One region of the Actinacidiphila sp. ITFR-21 genome, then DNA from elsewhere that is predicted to be linked to it. Evidence: riboswitches for the same ligand, from Rfam matches in the RefSeq annotation. Region 1 holds a riboswitch; the other holds the start of a gene.
The links. Region 1 has a riboswitch for S-adenosylmethionine ahead of RLT57_RS33435 (putative leader peptide). Riboswitches for the same ligand answer to the same signal wherever they lie in the genome.
Positions count from the first base shown of each region.

Region 2: it holds a riboswitch for S-adenosylmethionine, as region 1 does, so the genes downstream of both, RLT57_RS33585 (putative leader peptide) here and RLT57_RS33435 (putative leader peptide) in region 1, are expected to answer to the same signal.

Region 1 is NZ_CP134605.1:4,958,339-4,966,075, forward strand. It holds gene RLT57_RS22315 (ABC transporter ATP-binding protein) at 1-33, opposite strand, end outside; gene RLT57_RS22320 (ABC transporter permease) at 27-1,142, opposite strand; gene RLT57_RS22325 (ABC transporter substrate-binding protein) at 1,151-2,308, opposite strand; gene RLT57_RS33435 (putative leader peptide) at 2,722-2,853, opposite strand; SAM riboswitch class IV at 2,894-3,005, opposite strand; gene RLT57_RS22330 (non-ribosomal peptide synthetase) at 3,249-6,341, opposite strand; gene RLT57_RS22335 (sulfotransferase family protein) at 6,404-7,144, opposite strand; gene RLT57_RS22340 (aldo/keto reductase) at 7,141-7,737, opposite strand, start outside.
Region 2 is NZ_CP134605.1:6,389,803-6,397,539, forward strand. It holds gene RLT57_RS28280 (hypothetical protein) at 1-677, shown strand, start outside; gene RLT57_RS28285 (hypothetical protein) at 744-1,619, shown strand; gene RLT57_RS28290 (hypothetical protein) at 1,683-1,847, shown strand; gene RLT57_RS28295 (hypothetical protein) at 1,923-2,222, shown strand; gene RLT57_RS28300 (DUF1684 domain-containing protein) at 2,420-3,247, opposite strand; gene RLT57_RS28305 (flavin reductase family protein) at 3,253-3,885, opposite strand; gene RLT57_RS28310 (NtaA/DmoA family FMN-dependent monooxygenase) at 3,882-5,324, opposite strand; gene RLT57_RS33580 (putative leader peptide) at 5,515-5,658, opposite strand; SAM riboswitch class IV at 5,720-5,832, opposite strand; SAM riboswitch class IV at 6,014-6,124, shown strand; gene RLT57_RS33585 (putative leader peptide) at 6,167-6,310, shown strand; gene RLT57_RS28315 (ABC transporter substrate-binding protein) at 6,561-7,568, shown strand; gene RLT57_RS28320 (DUF6227 family protein) at 7,637-7,737, opposite strand, start outside.

The DNA.
Region 1 (7,737 bases):
GTCGATCGCGGCACCCGCGCCGGTCGTCACCATCGGGTCAGCTCCTTCTCCCAGCGCAGCACCCAGCCGCGCAGCCGGAACAGCAGGGTCAGCAGCACACCGCAGACGACCACCAGGACGACGATGCCGGCATAGAGGCCGGGGAAGTCGCCCCAGCTCTTCTGCCAGTTCAGGTACCAGCCGAGTCCGGAGTTCACCCCGAAGTTCTCCGCCACCGTGAGGCTCACGAAGGACGAGCCCAGCGCCATGAAGGCGCCGGTGAAGATGCTCGGCAGCGCGGCCGGCAGGCTCACCCGCAGCAGCAGGAACCAGCTCTTGGCGCCCAGGGTCTGCGTCACGTCGTAGTACGAGCGGGGAATGCTCACGATGCCGGCCCGGGTCAGCACCGTGATCGGGAACCACACACTGACCGCGATCAGGAACACCGCGCCGCTGTAGGCGCTCGGGAACAGCACGAAGATGACCGGTACCCAGGCCAGCGTCGGCACCGGCCCGAGGAACATCAGGATCGGGTGCACCCAGTAGTTGGCCTGCTGCCACCAGCCGATCACCACCCCGGTGGTCAGACCGGCGAGCAGGCCGAGGACGAAGCCGAGCGTGAGCAGCTGGAGCGAGTTGCCGAGGCTGTCGGCGAGGATCCCCCTGTCGTTCCACAGGTGGTCGAGGATCTCCTGGGGGGCGTCGAAGTACGGGGTGGACAGCGCGTTGGTCTTGGCGGTGGAGATCTCCCAGAAGATCGCCCAGACGGCCGAGCCGAACAGCCACGCCGAACCGTGTGCGACACGGGCGGCCGCGCGGGCGCCCAGCCGCCCGCGGATGCCGCTGAGCGCCCACAGCACCACCGCGAGCCCGGCGACGGCCGCCCCGACGATCGCGGTGAAGTCCGTGGTGGCGCGGACGGCGGCGCTGTCGCGCAGCGGCAGTCCCGGACTGTCGTGCACGACCTCGGTGATCGTACTGAAGGCGGCCCAGGCGAGGACGCCGGCGCCGGTGAGGACCGGGTTGACGCGGACCGGGTGGGTGACCTTCTCCAGGGCCGCGTGGATACGCGCCGCGCCCTGGACGGTCGTCCCGGTGGGGGCCGCCGTCCCGGCCGCCGCCGGGGTGGCGGCCGGGACGGCGTTGAGCGTGGTGGGGTCCATGGTCTTCCTCAGAAGTCGAGACCGAGGTTGACGAAGACCTTGTCGGCCAGCGCCCGGGCGTCGGTACCGGCGGGGAGGAAGCCGGTGTGGATGAACTTGTCGATGCCCGGCTCGAGGACCCGCTGCAGGTTCTTGGGCGAGGGGTCGAAGGTGAGGGTCTGCAGCACCGGCAGGATGTTGGCCGCCGTGTCCGGGACGTAGTGCCTGCCGGACTCGATCTCGGCGGTCTCCTGCAGGTTCGCCCCCACGTAGCGCGAGCCGCGCGCCCAGGCGTTGACCAGCCTGGCGGCGGTGACCGGGTCCTGGCTGACGAAGGTCTCGTTCAGGGCGACCGCGCAGCACGGGTAGGAGGCGTTGCGGCTCAGGTCGCGGTTGTCGGAGAGTTCCTTTGCCCAGCCGTCCTTGACCCCCTGGATGATCGGCAGGAAGCCGCCGGCGGTCGCGATGGCGTCGACCTTTTTGTCCTGGAGCGCCTTCGGTAGGAGGTCCTGTTCGATGACGACCCACTCGACCTGCTTGGCCGCCGGACTGGAGTTGATGCCGGCGTCGAGCAGGTCGAGGGAGAAGAAGTTGGGCGCCGAGCCCTGCAGGCTGCTCACGCCGATCTTCCGGCCCTTGAGCGCGGCCACGGTGGGCACCGAGCCGTCGTTGCGGGCGTAGAGGTCGAGGCAGCCGTGGTGCAGCCCGCCGGACAGCTTGACCGGGGTGCCGTTGTAGATCGGGCCGAGGAAGTTGAAGAAGATGCCGTTGGTCGCTATGTACTTGCCCGAGCCGACGGCGGCGGTGGCGTCCTCGTCGGTGCCGGTCTTCTTCAGGACGACGTTCAGCCCGGCGTCCCGGAAGAAGCCCTTCTCGTAGGCGACGATCAGCGGCGCGTCGCAGACGCCGCTGGGGGCGGTGACGGTCAGCTGCCGGTCGGCCCACGACCTCGTCACGGTGAGGCCGTCGGCGGTGCCGCTGTCCTTCGTGTCGCTCCTGATGAAGGCCCAGCTGCCCAGGCCGGCTGCAGCGGCGGCGCCCACGCCGACGGCGCCGAAGGTGAGCAGGCGGCGCCGGGAGACGCTTTTGGCGGCGTCGAGGTCGACGTTCGCCTCGACGAGGCCGGGCTGCGGTGGTTCGGGGTTCGCGTCGCCGGGTTGTGGCGTCTGCGGAATGTCGTCACTCATGGTTCGGGAATCCTGTCCGGTATTCGGGCATGGCGGATTTGCGGACCGGCTCCAATGGCAGCCGCATGCGTACGGAGATCTGTTCGCGCGACCGGTTTCCGGGTCGGCGGGAGAAAGCACACGCGTTCACGCGGACGTCATCGACCGCGGGGCACCGGATTTTCCGGGAAGGCGACTGGGCGTGTCAGGCGCGGCAGGCGGCCGAATCCGTCGGTGCTCACCGCGCCGCGTACGGGATACGGTTCCGCGGGGGATCGCCGGGGAGGTACGCCGGGCCGGCCGGCGTGATCCCGCGCCGACCGGCTACCGTGCGTGCCGCGCGGGCCGTGCCGTGCCCGCCGGGCCGCGGCCGGAGCCGCCGTCAGGTCCGGCCCGGTGGCGGCATGTTGCCCGCCCGGGGCGGCCGCGCCGTGTCAGCGGCCGGCGGGCAGCCCGGGACAGAGAGCGGCGGCGACGCGCTGAAGGTCGATGTGACGACGGGAGGAGCTCCGGAACGCCCGTACGGCGCTGCGACCTTCGGGCCGCGACGTCTGCCGCTCACCCATCGTCAGCACCTCCACTTGGCGGCGGGCGCACCGCCCGCCGGTCTCGCGCTTGCCGGGCCCCTGCGGCACGGCCGGGTGTTCACCTGGAGCACCCCGCCGCGGAGGAGGGTTGCCGGTCAGCAGGCCAGGGCCGAACGCTGACACTCATCACCTGTCGGCAGGAAGATAGCCCCGTGCGGGGCGGCGGGGCAAGAGTTCGGGGGGAATTCGGCGCACACCGATTCGCGGTGGCCGTATGCCGCCCGGCCACCGCGTTCCGCCCCGGTATTACCGCAACACCGGTGCAACAATTCGGCTTCGCGGGCCGGAACACCGGATCGCTTCTCGGCGGCATTCCGGCCGCCGTCGACGTGTTTCCACCGGTGCGCCGGCCCCGAGGCGCGGCTGTCAGGGGATCAGGAGGTCATCTCCGCCCTGCCGAGCAGCCGCAGGTCCTCACGGCGGGCGGCCGACGGCGGTCGCAGGGCCGCCGCGTAGTGGTGGAAGACCTCGGAGTCCAGGGGGATCCACTCGACGGCCGCGGAGTCGACGAACTCGTGGCAGTTGCGGCTGACGTCGGGGGAGGGCACGTCGCGGAAGAGCTCGGTCAGGGTCCGCGGGCCCGCGGCGGGGTCGGGCAGCACCGCGGCGAGCCGCTGGAGCAGCGGCGAGTCCTGTTCGGCGACGCGCCGCCGGAACTCCGCGTAGTCGACGCTCCGCAGGCCGAACCGGGCGGCGACGTGGCCGAGCAGGTCGTCCAGGCGGGTCGACTCGCGCTGCACGACGTGGAAGGTCTGCCCCACGCGGCTGTCGCGGACGGCGGTCGCGATGAGGCGGCTGACGTTGTCGACCGGGGTGAAGTCGCCGAGCGCGCCGGTGCCGAAGGTGACGCCGAGTTCGACGGACGCGTCCAGCAGGAACTCGGCCAGGCTGCCGCCGTGGCTGAAGACCCCGGTGCGCGTGTTCGGCATCACCTCGCCCATCCGGTAGAGGCTCACCGGCAGGCCGTACCGGCGGCGCGCGTCCCGCAGCATGGCCTCGGCGACCCACTTGCTCTGGCCGTAGCCGTCGTCCGGCACGTCCTCGACGGAGGGGAAGGAGTCCTCGTCGGGCACGGCCCCGGTCCGGGGGAAGATGCCGAGCGTCGACAGGTGGTGGACGGGCCGCGCGGGACCCGTCCCGGCGGTGGCCAGGCGGATCACCTCACGGGTGCCGAGCACGTTGACCGCGCGCAGCCGCTGGTAGGGGTAGACGAGGTTGACCTCGGCGCCCGAGTGGACGACGGCGTCGGTGCCGTCGGCGAGCTCCTGGAAGGCGGCCGGCGACAGCCCGAACCGCTCGGCCGCGAGGTCGCCCCGCACGACCCGGACCCGGGGGGTGCCGCTGCGCACGGCCAGTCCGTAGTGGCGGGCGCGGGCGTCGAGCCGGGCGCGGGCCGCCTCGTCGTCGGGGGCGTTGACCAGGCAGGTGACGGTGGCCCGGGTGGACCGTAACAGCTCGTCGAGCAGGTGGACGCCGATGAAGCCGGTGCCGCCGGTGAGCAGCAGGCGCCGGGGACCGGAAGGGCGCACGGGCGCCGGGTCCGCCGGGTCCGCCGCGCCGTCACCCGCCCGCTGTGCGAGCGCCGCGTCGGCGAGCATGTCGCGGTACAGGGCGGCGCGGTCGCGGACCGGGCCGTCCTGGGCGATCAGCCGGGCCTGCGCCTGGACGGTGTGGGCCTCGGCGATGTCGCGTACGGAGACGCGCAGGCCGAACAGGTCGCGCAGGCGCAGGGCCAGCCGCTGGGCGCTGAGCGAGGTGCCGCCCGCGTCGAAGAAGCTGTCCTGGGAGCCGATGTCGCCGCCGAGGAGTTCGGCCCACAGCGCGCGCACGGTCTGCTCCAGGTCGCCCGCCGCGGCCTGCCCGTCGCCGGCCGGGACCGGGGAGGCCGCCGGGTCGGGCGTTTCGAGCAGCCGGGTCAGGGCGCCGCGGTCCGCCTTGCCGTTGGGGGACAACGGCATCGCGGCGATCCGTACGAACCGGTCGGGGACGAGTTCGGCCGGAAGCAGTGCGCGGGCGCGGGACCTGGCGTCCGCCGGGTCGAACCCGTCGCCGGCGACGACGGCCGCGATGAGCATCATGCGGTCGGCCTCGCCCTGCACGACGATGCGGACGTCCTGGACGTCGGGCAGCGCCCGCAGCGCCCGCTCCACCTCCGCGGGCTCGATGCGCACGCCGCGCACCTTGACCTGGTCGTCGCGCCGGCCCACGAAGTACAGGCAGCCGTCGGCGCGGAACTGCGCCAGGTCGCCGGTGCGGTACAGGCGCTCGCCGGGGATGTCGGGGAAGGGGTTGGTGATGAACGCGGCCGCGGTCCGCTCGGGGTCGTTCAGATAGCCCAGCCCCAGACAGTCGCCGCCGATCAGGACCTCGCCCGTCTCGCCGGTGCCCAGCCGGCGCAGGGAGTCGTCCACGACCACCGCGGACGTGTTGTCGATGGGCCGGCCGATCGGTATCTCCTCGCCGCTGAGGGCGGTGAGGGTGTGGAACACGCTGCCTATCGACGCCTCGGTGGGACCGTAGGTGTTGGTGACGGCCCGGCCGGGCAGCAGCTCGTGGAACCTGCGCACCGCGTCCACGTTGATCGCCTCCCCGCCCAGCAGCACGTTGCGCAGCGAGCCGACCGACGCGGCGAGCCGCTGGTCGGAGGCGAGCAGGTCGACGAAGACGGTGAAGATCGACGGTACGAAGTCGGTGATCGTCACACCGTGCCGGCTGATCTGGTCGATGGTCCGCTCCAGGTCGAGCAGGCCGTCGCGGCGGGGCATGACGACGCTGCCGCCCATGGTCAGCGGCCACAGCAGCTGCCACAGCGACGAGTCGAAGACCGACCGGCTGTTCTGCAGCGAGACATGCCCGGCCCCGAAGCTGCGGGTCATGAAGAGGAACCGGTTGAGCAGGCCCTTGTGCACGTTGAGCGTGCACTTGGGCAGACCGGTGGTGCCGGAGGTGAAGAAGCCGTAGACCAGGTCGGCCCGCCCCGGCCGGCCGGCCGTCGGGGCCTCGGCGGTCTCGGCCAGCGCGTGGTGGTCGGTCACCAGGAGGCGGGCGGTGGCCGCCGCCGGCGCGGGGGTGCGCGCCGACCCGACGGCGATCCGGGTGTCCAGGTCGCGCAGGAGCGCGCCGATCCGCTCCTGCGGCCAGGTCGGGTCGAACGGGATGAAGGGGACCCCGGCCTTCATCGCCGCGACCATCGCCAGCGGAAGCTCCATCCCGTCGTTGACCAGCAGGGGTAACAGGGTCTCCCGCCGGGCTCCGAAGTCCACCAGCATCCCGGCCAGGGTGTTGGCCTTGCGGTCCAGCTCCCGGTAGGTCAGCGCCTCGCCGTCGTACGCCAGCGCGACGGCGTCCGGATGCGCGCCGGCCTGCTGTTCGATGAGGTCCAGGACGGTCACCGCATCGCTGGGATACGGCGTGCGCCGGCCGTTGGGATCGGGCGGCGGCACGGTTGAGGACGTGCGGGAAGACATGGTGGCCCCGTTTCTGAGACGGCGTCTCGGCTTCCTTGCACCGGTGGGTGGATGGGCCGGCCTCAGCCGGCGGCCGGCACCGCGAGCGCACCGGCCCGGAGCTGCTCGTAGAAGGGGAGGTGGTGCCGGTAGTAGCCGGCGAGCTTCGCGTTGTTGTCGACCGTCACCTCGTACTGCCTGCTGCTCTGCCGGAACCCGGAGCTGTCGGCGACGTCCTTGTGCCAGTGGCTGGTACGGCTCCACTCCGAGCGCTCGCCCGGCGACCACGACAGCGCCCCCTCGTCGAAGGCGATGCCGACCGTGTCGCAGTACGCCCGGACGGTCTCGACCGGGCGTTCGATCAGTACGTCGGCGTCGATCACGGCCGGGGCACGGCCGGTCTCGGTCCTGACCCGCTCGAAGATCTGGTACAGGTGCTCGAAGCCGACCTCGGCGAGCGTCACGCCGGGGTTCATCGCGTAGTGCGACTCGATGGCACGCCGCGGCTCACGGATGATGAAGGTGTGCGTCACCCGTTCCACGAACGGCAGTTCGTCGAAGAGCCGCACATGCGGGTACTCGGTGGTGTCCTTGAAGAACACCGGCGTGCCGGCCGAACTCTCCACGAACGTCCAGAAGACCTGCTCCGGCGTGGTCAGGGGCGTTCCGTCGACCACGTACGGCTGCCGCGCGGCCAGGTCGGAGAACGGCTCGTGGTGCATACGGAAGTCGCCGCGCTGCGCCATCATCCGGAAGAAGGCGGTCGACATCGACCGGGGCGGGCTCCACAGGGCCAGCACCGGCGGCAGGGTAGAAGCGTTCACTGGGACCATTCCGTCGGGCTCCGGTCCCAGCGGTGGGCGCGGAGCTGGTCGATCATCGGGCCGGAGAGCCGACTGCCGTCGCTCACCGCGATATTGGTACGGACGTGTGCCGGGCTGCGCATGCCCGGGATCACCGTGTGCACGTCCTCGTTCTGCAGGATGAAGCGCAGCGCCAGCTCCGGCAGCGTCATGTCCGCCGGCAGGATCTTCTTCAGCGCCTCCGCGCGGTCCACACTGGCCGTCAGGTTCTCCGGCACGAAGTAGGAGGCGCGCCAGTCCCCTTCGGGCCACGTGGTGTCCTTGGTCAGCGTCCCGGTGAGGGTGCCCTCGTCGAAGGGCACCCGGGCGATCACCGCGATGTCCAGCTCGCGGCAGACCGGGAAGAGCTCGTCCTCGGGCGCCTGGTCGAAGATGTTGTAGATGACCTGGACGCTGTCGACCAGACCGGTCCTGAGGGCGGCCACCGCGTTCCACGGCTCCCACCGGTTGATGCTGATGCCGATGCCGTCGACCATGCCGGAGGACCTCAGGGCGTCGACCGTCGCCAGCCAGCGGTCGTCCCGCAGCCAGGCGTCCTCCCAGACGTGGAACTG
Region 2 (7,737 bases), 1.4 Mb from region 1:
AGTGGACCGCCGACGGGCTGTGGACCGCGTCGACACTGCTCGGACCCGAACCCGCCGCACCGGGCGGCGACGGCGAGCCGCCCGCGGAGCACCTGGTGGTCGAGGTCACCGGGCCGGACTGGAAGGTCGGGCTCGTCGTGGACCTCAGCCCCGGCGGCCGGGTCCGGATCGGCTTCGTCTCGGAGACCGACGCGGTGTGGGAGCGCCGCCGGGTCCGCTCGCTGGACGCCTGGGACGCGATGCTGGAGCGCGCGGTCGGCCGGGCGTCCCGGATGCGACTGGAACACGGCCAGTTGGTGGCCCGCACCTGCACCACCGGCCGGCTGGACTGGGTGCACGGCAACCTGTGGGTGATGCCGGCCTGCCTGCTGCGGACCCGCAGCGGCTGGCTGGAGACGGTGGTGAACACCTACGCCACGGGTACGTCGGCCCGCAGGTCCGGCCACAGCGTCGGCTACGACCCGGCCGCCATCCTGTCCGCCCACCGGACCAACAAGATCATCCCGTTCCGGGACATCGTCCACGCCCGGCTGCGCCGCGGCATCGCCACCTCCAGTCTCACCGTGCAGATGGCCGACGGCACCCGGCACAAGCTGCGCTGGCGCTCCTCCGATCCGGCCCACCGCCTGCTGGCCGACCGGCTGCTGCCGGTCCTCGGTCCGCGGCTGACGATCTGAGGCCGCGACGGGCGGTCGCGGCGGTGCCCCTGGGCCGGGTGTGACGTTTTCACGGCGGTGGGCGCTGTGAGGTGTAGGACCGCGTCCTGGACCGACGGCTCCGGCGGCCCGGCGGACGACCCGGGGAGGCAGGTGGTGGACACGTCGGCGGAGCGGCCCGAACCCGCACCGGAGCGAGTCGAGCGGCTGCTGGAGGGTGCTGCCGCCGAGCCCGGCGCGCCCGCGGAGGCGCGGCTGGCCGCCGTGGTCCGGGCGCTCACCGACCCGGCCGCCCGCCGGCCCGGCGACCCGTTGCGGGAGGAGGCCGCGTTGGCGGCCTTCCGCGCGGCGCGGGCAGCGGCCGGGGCCCGGGCGTGCACCCGGGGCCCCGGGCGGGCCCGGCCCGGCTGGTCCGCGCGGGCGGTGCTCGGAAGCCTCGCGGCCATGTGCGCGTTCGGCCTGCTCACCGTCGTGACCTGCGCCGGGGCGCTGCCCACGCCGTTCCGGGACGGGGTGGTGCACAGCGGTCCGCCGACGCCGGTCCCCGACGACGGCCGTCCGGCCACCGGTACCGGCCGCACCGACACGCCAGGACCGGACGGCGGCGCGCGGCGCCGCACCCCGGAGCACGCCACGCCGTCATTCCCCGCACCCGCCACAAAGACCGCCACCGCGCGCCCGACCGCCGACCAGCGGACACCGTACGGCCGGTGCGCGCCCGCCGTGCGCCGGGGCGCGGCACCGGGCGTCCGGCGCACCGGGCAGCCGCGGGGGACAGAGCGGCCGCGGCGGGGCGGGCGGCCGCGGCGGGCCGCGACCGGCCCGGTGGAGCGCGCCGCCGCGCGGCCTCACCGGCCCCACCGGGGATCCGCGGCGGCGGCGCCCGGCCCCGCGCCGGAGCGCCGCGGCCGAGTCTCCGGGGGCTCCGTTCCGACGGGCACCCGTATGCCGCCGACCATGTGAAACGGCCTGGAAACCGCCGGCCGGAGCTCTCTCGCCGCGCGGCGATCCGGCACAGTGAACGGCATGCAGCCAGAGGTCCCCGCCCCGGACGATCCGCACCTGCGCCCCCTGCGCCGGCTGTTCCTCGTCGTCGTGACCGGCAGTCTCCTCTTCCTGGTCCCCTGGATCGCCTACCTCTCGGCGAGCCTGCCAGCCCGTCACGAGGTCGACCAGTGGCGCCTGGCCTGAGTCGGTTTCGACGCCGCCCTGATCGCCGCGAACGGCGTCACCGCGCTGAGCGCGTGGCGGCGGCTGCGGATCTTCGTGCCGTCCGCGGTGGCGACCGCCACCCTGCTGTGCTGCGACGCCTGGTTCGACATCGTGCTGGACTGGAACGGCGGCGCCCCGACCGGATCGGTGCTCACCGCCGCGTTCGCCGAGCTCCCGCTCGCCGCGCTGCTGCTGTACGCGGCCGGGAAGACGGTCCGGCTGACCGTGGCCATCGCCTGGCGCCGCGCGGGACGGACCGGCCCGGTGCCGCCGCTGTCCCGGCTGTCGCTGACCGCCTTCACCGTGGAGGAGGAGCGGCGCCCCCGAGCGGACCCGCGGCCGCGCCGCGGCTGACTCCGGCCCCGTCTCCGCCCCCGTCTCCGCCCCCGTCTCCGCCCCCGTCTCCGCCCCCGTCTCCGCCGGCAGCCGGACCGCCCGCCACCGACCGGAAGATACGGCGCCGGGCCGGTCGCCCGGATCCACCGGGCCGTCCGACCACCGGGCCGTCCGACCACCCGGGCCGGTGGGCTCCTGGACGGGCCCCGCGCGGGCTACTGGCCGCCCGCCCGCTCGTACGGGATCTTCTCGCCCGCCTCGACCGCGACCGGGAGCCTGTTCCCGGCCGGGGGGAGCGGGCAGGTGGCGAGGTCGGTGTAGGCGCAGGGCAGGTTGGACGCGCGGTTGAAGTCGACGACCACGGTGCCCTCCGCGTCGGGGGTGCCGACGGACAGCGACCGGTTGGCCGCGTACGTCGTCACGCCGGAGGTGGCGTCGGTGAACAGCACGAGCAGACTGCCGGGGGCGTGGCCGTTGAAGGCGGTCAGCCGGTAGGTGGCGCCGTCCAGGTCGAACTCCACCTGGCCCGGGGCGTCGTAGACGTGCTGGAGCCCCTCGACGGCCGCGCCGACCGTCACCGGCCGCGGCACGTCGAACGGCACGAAGCGGCCGGTGCGGGCCCAGCGCGGGTCGGGCTCGTACGCGGGGGTGGCGGAGAAGCCGACCCGCAGTCCGTTCTCCGGGTGGCGGGGGCGCAGGATGTCGTGGCCGCCGCGCTTGGCGATCTCGATCACCGCGTCCCCCGCCGCGGGGTACAGGCTCGCCCGCTCGGCGATCTCACCGAAACCGTGCCGGCCGCGCAGCGTCCGCCCGTCCAGGGTCAGCTCCTCGCCCTCGGCCAGCTCCACCACCACGCCCTCCTCGGTGGTGGACCAGGCACCGGGTGCGTCGGGGAAACGGGTAGGAGTGGCGTCGAGCCAGTTCAGGCTGGTGATGGCGAGGAAGCCGTGCGGGTCGCCCAGCACGCGCTCGCGCCCGGCCTGCCACTCCTGCCACTGCTGGACGAAGTCCGCCCGGTCGAGTTCCTGGGTCTGCGCGGTCATGTCGACTACTCCTTCGGAGGGTGGGCCCGGTCGGCGGCCTCTTCGAGACGCCGGAAACGGCTGGCGTGGAAGACCAGGGGCGCGACGGCGTGGTCGGCGCCCAGTTCGTGGATCCGCAGCAGCACGATGTCGTGGTCGCCGGCCCGTATGTGCTGCTCGACGGCGCAGTCGAACCAGGCGCTGGCGCCGGCCAGCAGTACCGCGCCGTCGTCGGTGGCGTGCCAGTCCAGGCCCGCGAACCGGTCGCCGCCGCGGCCCGCGAGCTGCGCGCAGGCGCGCTCCTGGTGGGCGCCGAGCACACTGACGCCGAGCCGGGCGCGGTCCCTGAGCACCGGCCAGGTGGTCGAGGTGTGCGCCACGCAGACGGACACCAGCGGCGGGTCGAGGGACACCGAGGTGAAGGAGTTGGCGGCCAGGCCCACGGGCACCCCGTCGACCAGCGCGGCGACAGCGGTGACACCGGTCGGGAAGGTCCCGAACACCCGCCGCAACTCCGCCGGCTCCAGCGTACGCCCGTCCGCCCGGACGCCCTGGCCGTCCCCCGGACCGTGCGTCTGCGGCTTCGGCGGCCGACCCGCCGGCCGTAGGCCGAGGCGTTCGTGGCGGTCTTCCCTGTGCTGCGCTCGGGCCGCGGTCATCGCTTGCTCCACTCCTTGGCCTGCGGCTGGTACGAACGCACCCGGTCGGCGTGCTCGTCGGTGCTGGTGGTGACGGTGGGGGCGGCTGCCGCCGGAGCGCCGGCCGCCCTGAGACCCAGGTGGTCCCGGAGGGTGTCGCCCGTGTACTCGGTGCGGAAGACGCCGCGTTCCTGGAGCAGCGGGACGACGGTGTCGGCGAACTCGTCGAGCCCGCCGGGCGTCAGGTGCGGCGCGAGGATGAAGCCGTCACCCGCGTCGGCCTGCACGAACTCGTCGAGGGTTCGTGCCACCTGCTCCGGGGTGCCGACGTAGACCTGCCGCCTGGTCAGCTCGACGACTAGTTCCCGGATCGAGAGCTTCTTCTCCTCGGCCAGCGCCCGCCACTGCGCCGCGATCGGCAGCGGGTCGCGCTTGCCCACGCCGGCCCGGCCCCGCGCGATGGTGTTCTCGCCGACCAGCGGATCGACCGCGGGCAGCGGCCCGTCGGGGTCGTACGCGCTCAGGTCGCGGTTCCACAGCTGCTCCAGGAACTTGATCGCGGTCTGCCCGCTGACCTGCTGGTGCCGGACCACATCCGCCCTCTCGTGCGCCTCCGCCTCGGTGTCGCCCAGGACGAAGGTGATGCCCGGCAGTACCAGCAGCTCCTCGGGGGAGCGCCCGTACTTCGCCAGCCGGCCCTTGACGTCGGCGTAGAACGCCTTTCCCGCCTCCAGGGTGCCGTGCCGGGTGAAGATGACGTCCGCAGCCGACGCCGCGAACTCCCGGCCCTGCTCGGAGTCGCCGGCCTGGAAGACCACCGGGCGGCCCTGCGGGCTGCGCGGCACGTTGAAGTGGCCGGAGACGTCGAAGTGGTCGGCGTGATGGTCGAAGCGCCCGGGACCCGGCGCGGCCAGGAACCGGCCGGACTCCTTGTCGGCGATGATCTCGTCACCGCGCCAGGAGTCGAACAGCTTCCACGTCGCCTCCAGGAACTGCCGGGCCCGCTCGTAGCGGTCGTCCTGGGCGAGGAAGCCGCCGCGGCGGAAGTTCTCGCCGGTGAAGGCGTCCCAGGAGGTGACGACGTTCCAGGCGGCGCGTCCGGCCGACAGGTGGTCCAGGGAGGCGAACTGGCGGGCCACCTCGTACGGTTCGTTGAAGGTGGAGTTGATCGTCCCGGCCAGTCCCAGCCGGTCGGTGACGGCGGCCAGCGCGGCGAGGACGGTGAAGGTGTCGGGGCGTCCCACCACGTCCAGGTCGTAGATCTCGCCGCCCTGCTCGCGCAGCCGCAGGCCCTCGGCCAGGAACAGGAAGTCGAACCTGGCCCGCTCGGCGGTACGGGCCAGGTGCGCGAAGGAGCTGAACTCGATCTGGCTGCCGGCCGCCGGGTCGCTCCACACCGTGGTGTTGTTGACGCCGGGGAAGTGGGCCGCGAGGTGGATCTGCTTGCGGGGTCTGCTCATGCGGGCGGGCCTCCTTGGGGCTTCGCGCGGGGCGCTCGGGCCGCGGCGTGGCAGTGGGCGGGGCAGGGCGGGGCGGTCGAAGTGGCCCGCGCGGGTGCCGGCCTCACCGTCGGCGCCGGGGGTCCGGTGCCGCGTCCGGCGGGCCGAGCGGGTCGGGGTCGGGGTTCCGGCCGCCCCCGACCGGCGGGGGCTAGGAGCGCCGAAGGCAGCGGGGAAGCGGCGCGGGCGGGGATGCGGTGGGCCGCAGGGCGGCCGTCGGCTGACCCGGACACAGCGCGCCGGCGACGCGCTGGAGGTCGATGTGACGCCGTGAGTACATGGCAACGGTGGTCATGAACCGCCCAGGGTTTTCCCGCACCACGTCACCTCCGCCTCGATCGGCTCGCACCCGCTCGAGCCCGCGCTTGCGGAGCCGTCTTCGGTCCCGCCCGGTCGTCACCTGGAGCACCCCGCCGCGGAGGAGGGTTGCCGTTCAGCGAGCCAGGGCTTGTCGCTGACACTCATGACCTGCCAGCACCGTAACTCCGCGACGCCGCCGGACACAATCCCCCACCGGCCGAACACCGGCCGCCCCACGACCGTTTCCCCGGTGCGGCGGCCGGTACGCGTGCCCCGGGGGGCCCGGACAGTGACGTTCGTCGCTCCCGCGGGGATTGTCCGAAAGTCGCCGGGCGGTTAACGTGACCCCTGGTTACGAGCGTCAGCGCGCAGCCCTGGCTGGCTGACCAGCAACCCTCCTCCGCGGCGGGGTGCTCCAGGTGACGACCCGACGGGACACGGACGTCCCGTAAGCGCGGTGCCCCCAAGGGCCCGACGGGACCGAGGGGAACGAGGGGACGGACATGGACATACGGCACTGCCGGCACGCGGCACGCCCGCGTGGTGCGTTCCCGGTCCTTGTGGTCCGCCGCCATGTCGACCTGCTGCGGGTCAGCAGCGCCCTGTGTCCGGGTACCGAGACGTCCCCGGGCCCGCTGACCGTCTGAGGACCCGCCCGCGACCGGCCCGGTTTGGTCCGGTCCGGTCCCGGCGCTCCGGCTCCGTACCGCTCCCGTTCCTTCCCGCCCGCCGTCGCCGCGCGGCCGGCCGGGGCCCGCTCCGGCGGCCCCTCGTGGTGCTGCGGGCAGTCGCGCGACCGGATCCCCGCCCGGCCGCCCCCCTTTTCTCTTCTCTTCCCCCGTCCCGGTGCCCGCCACGTCCCGCACCGGGACCGACCACCGTGCGAGAGGCAATCCCGTGACCACCGAAAGACGCTCCAGCCGCCGCGTACCGCGCCTGGCCGCGGCCACCGCCGCGGCAGCCGTGGGACTGACCCTGCTGGTCGCCTGCGGCAGCTCCTCCGACGACTCCGGCTCGGCCGCGCCCTCCGGTACCGGCGCCACGACCGCCGCCGCCCCGGCCACGTCGGCCGCCTCCACCGCCATCCCGGACCAGGACGTCGTCTCCGCCGTCGCCACCGACCCGACGCTGAACGCGGAGCTGCCCGCCAAGATCCGCGCCGCCGGCAAGCTGACCCTCGGCACCACCCAGACGCCCGGCGTCTCCGGCCTGCCGCACGGCGGCGAGAACTCCGACGGCGACCCCATCGGCCTCGACGTCGACCTGCGCAACGCCGTCGCCAAGGTGCTCGGCGTCACCTGGAACGTGGAGTACGGCACCTTCCCCACGGTGATCCCCGGCGTCCAGAACGCCAAGTACGACGTCGGCCAGGACAACTTCGGCGTCACCAAGGCCCGCGAGGAGGTGGTCGACTTCGCGACCTACCTCAACGACGGCCAGTCCTTCCTGGGCGCCAAGGACGTACCGATCGACTCCGCCACGCAGCTCACCGACCTGTGCGGGCTGACGATCGCCACCAGCCCGGGGTCGACCTTCCAGCAGATCCTCACCGACGGCGCCTCCAAGTGCGCCGGGGTCGGCAAGAAGCCGTACAAGGTCCAGTACTTCACCGACAGCGCGCCGATCTTCCTCGGCCTGGCCAACGGCAAGGTGGACATCTACTTCGGCCCGACGCTCAGCCTGAAGTACGACGCGACCCACGTGCCGAACACCAAGTACCTCGGCCAGATCAGCACCACGCCGGTCGGGTTCGTCACCGCCAAGGGCTCGCCGATCGCCAAGGCACTGTCCGACGCGGTCAACAAGCTGATCGCGTCCGGCGACTACGCGAAGATCTTCGCCAAGTGGGACGTGGCCGGTACCGGCGTCACCGCCTCGCAGGTCAACCCGCCCGCCACCTTCTGACCGCCGCGGCGGCGTGACGCCGCGGGGGCGGCCGGCCCCCGCGGCGTCACCCGGCCGGCGGCCCGCCGCTACCCGCCGGCCCCGCCCGCCTCGATCCGGCGGACCGCGGTGTCCAGGGCGGCGTCCCGGGACGGGTAGACCTCGCACACCGGGTGGCCGTCCGGGGTAC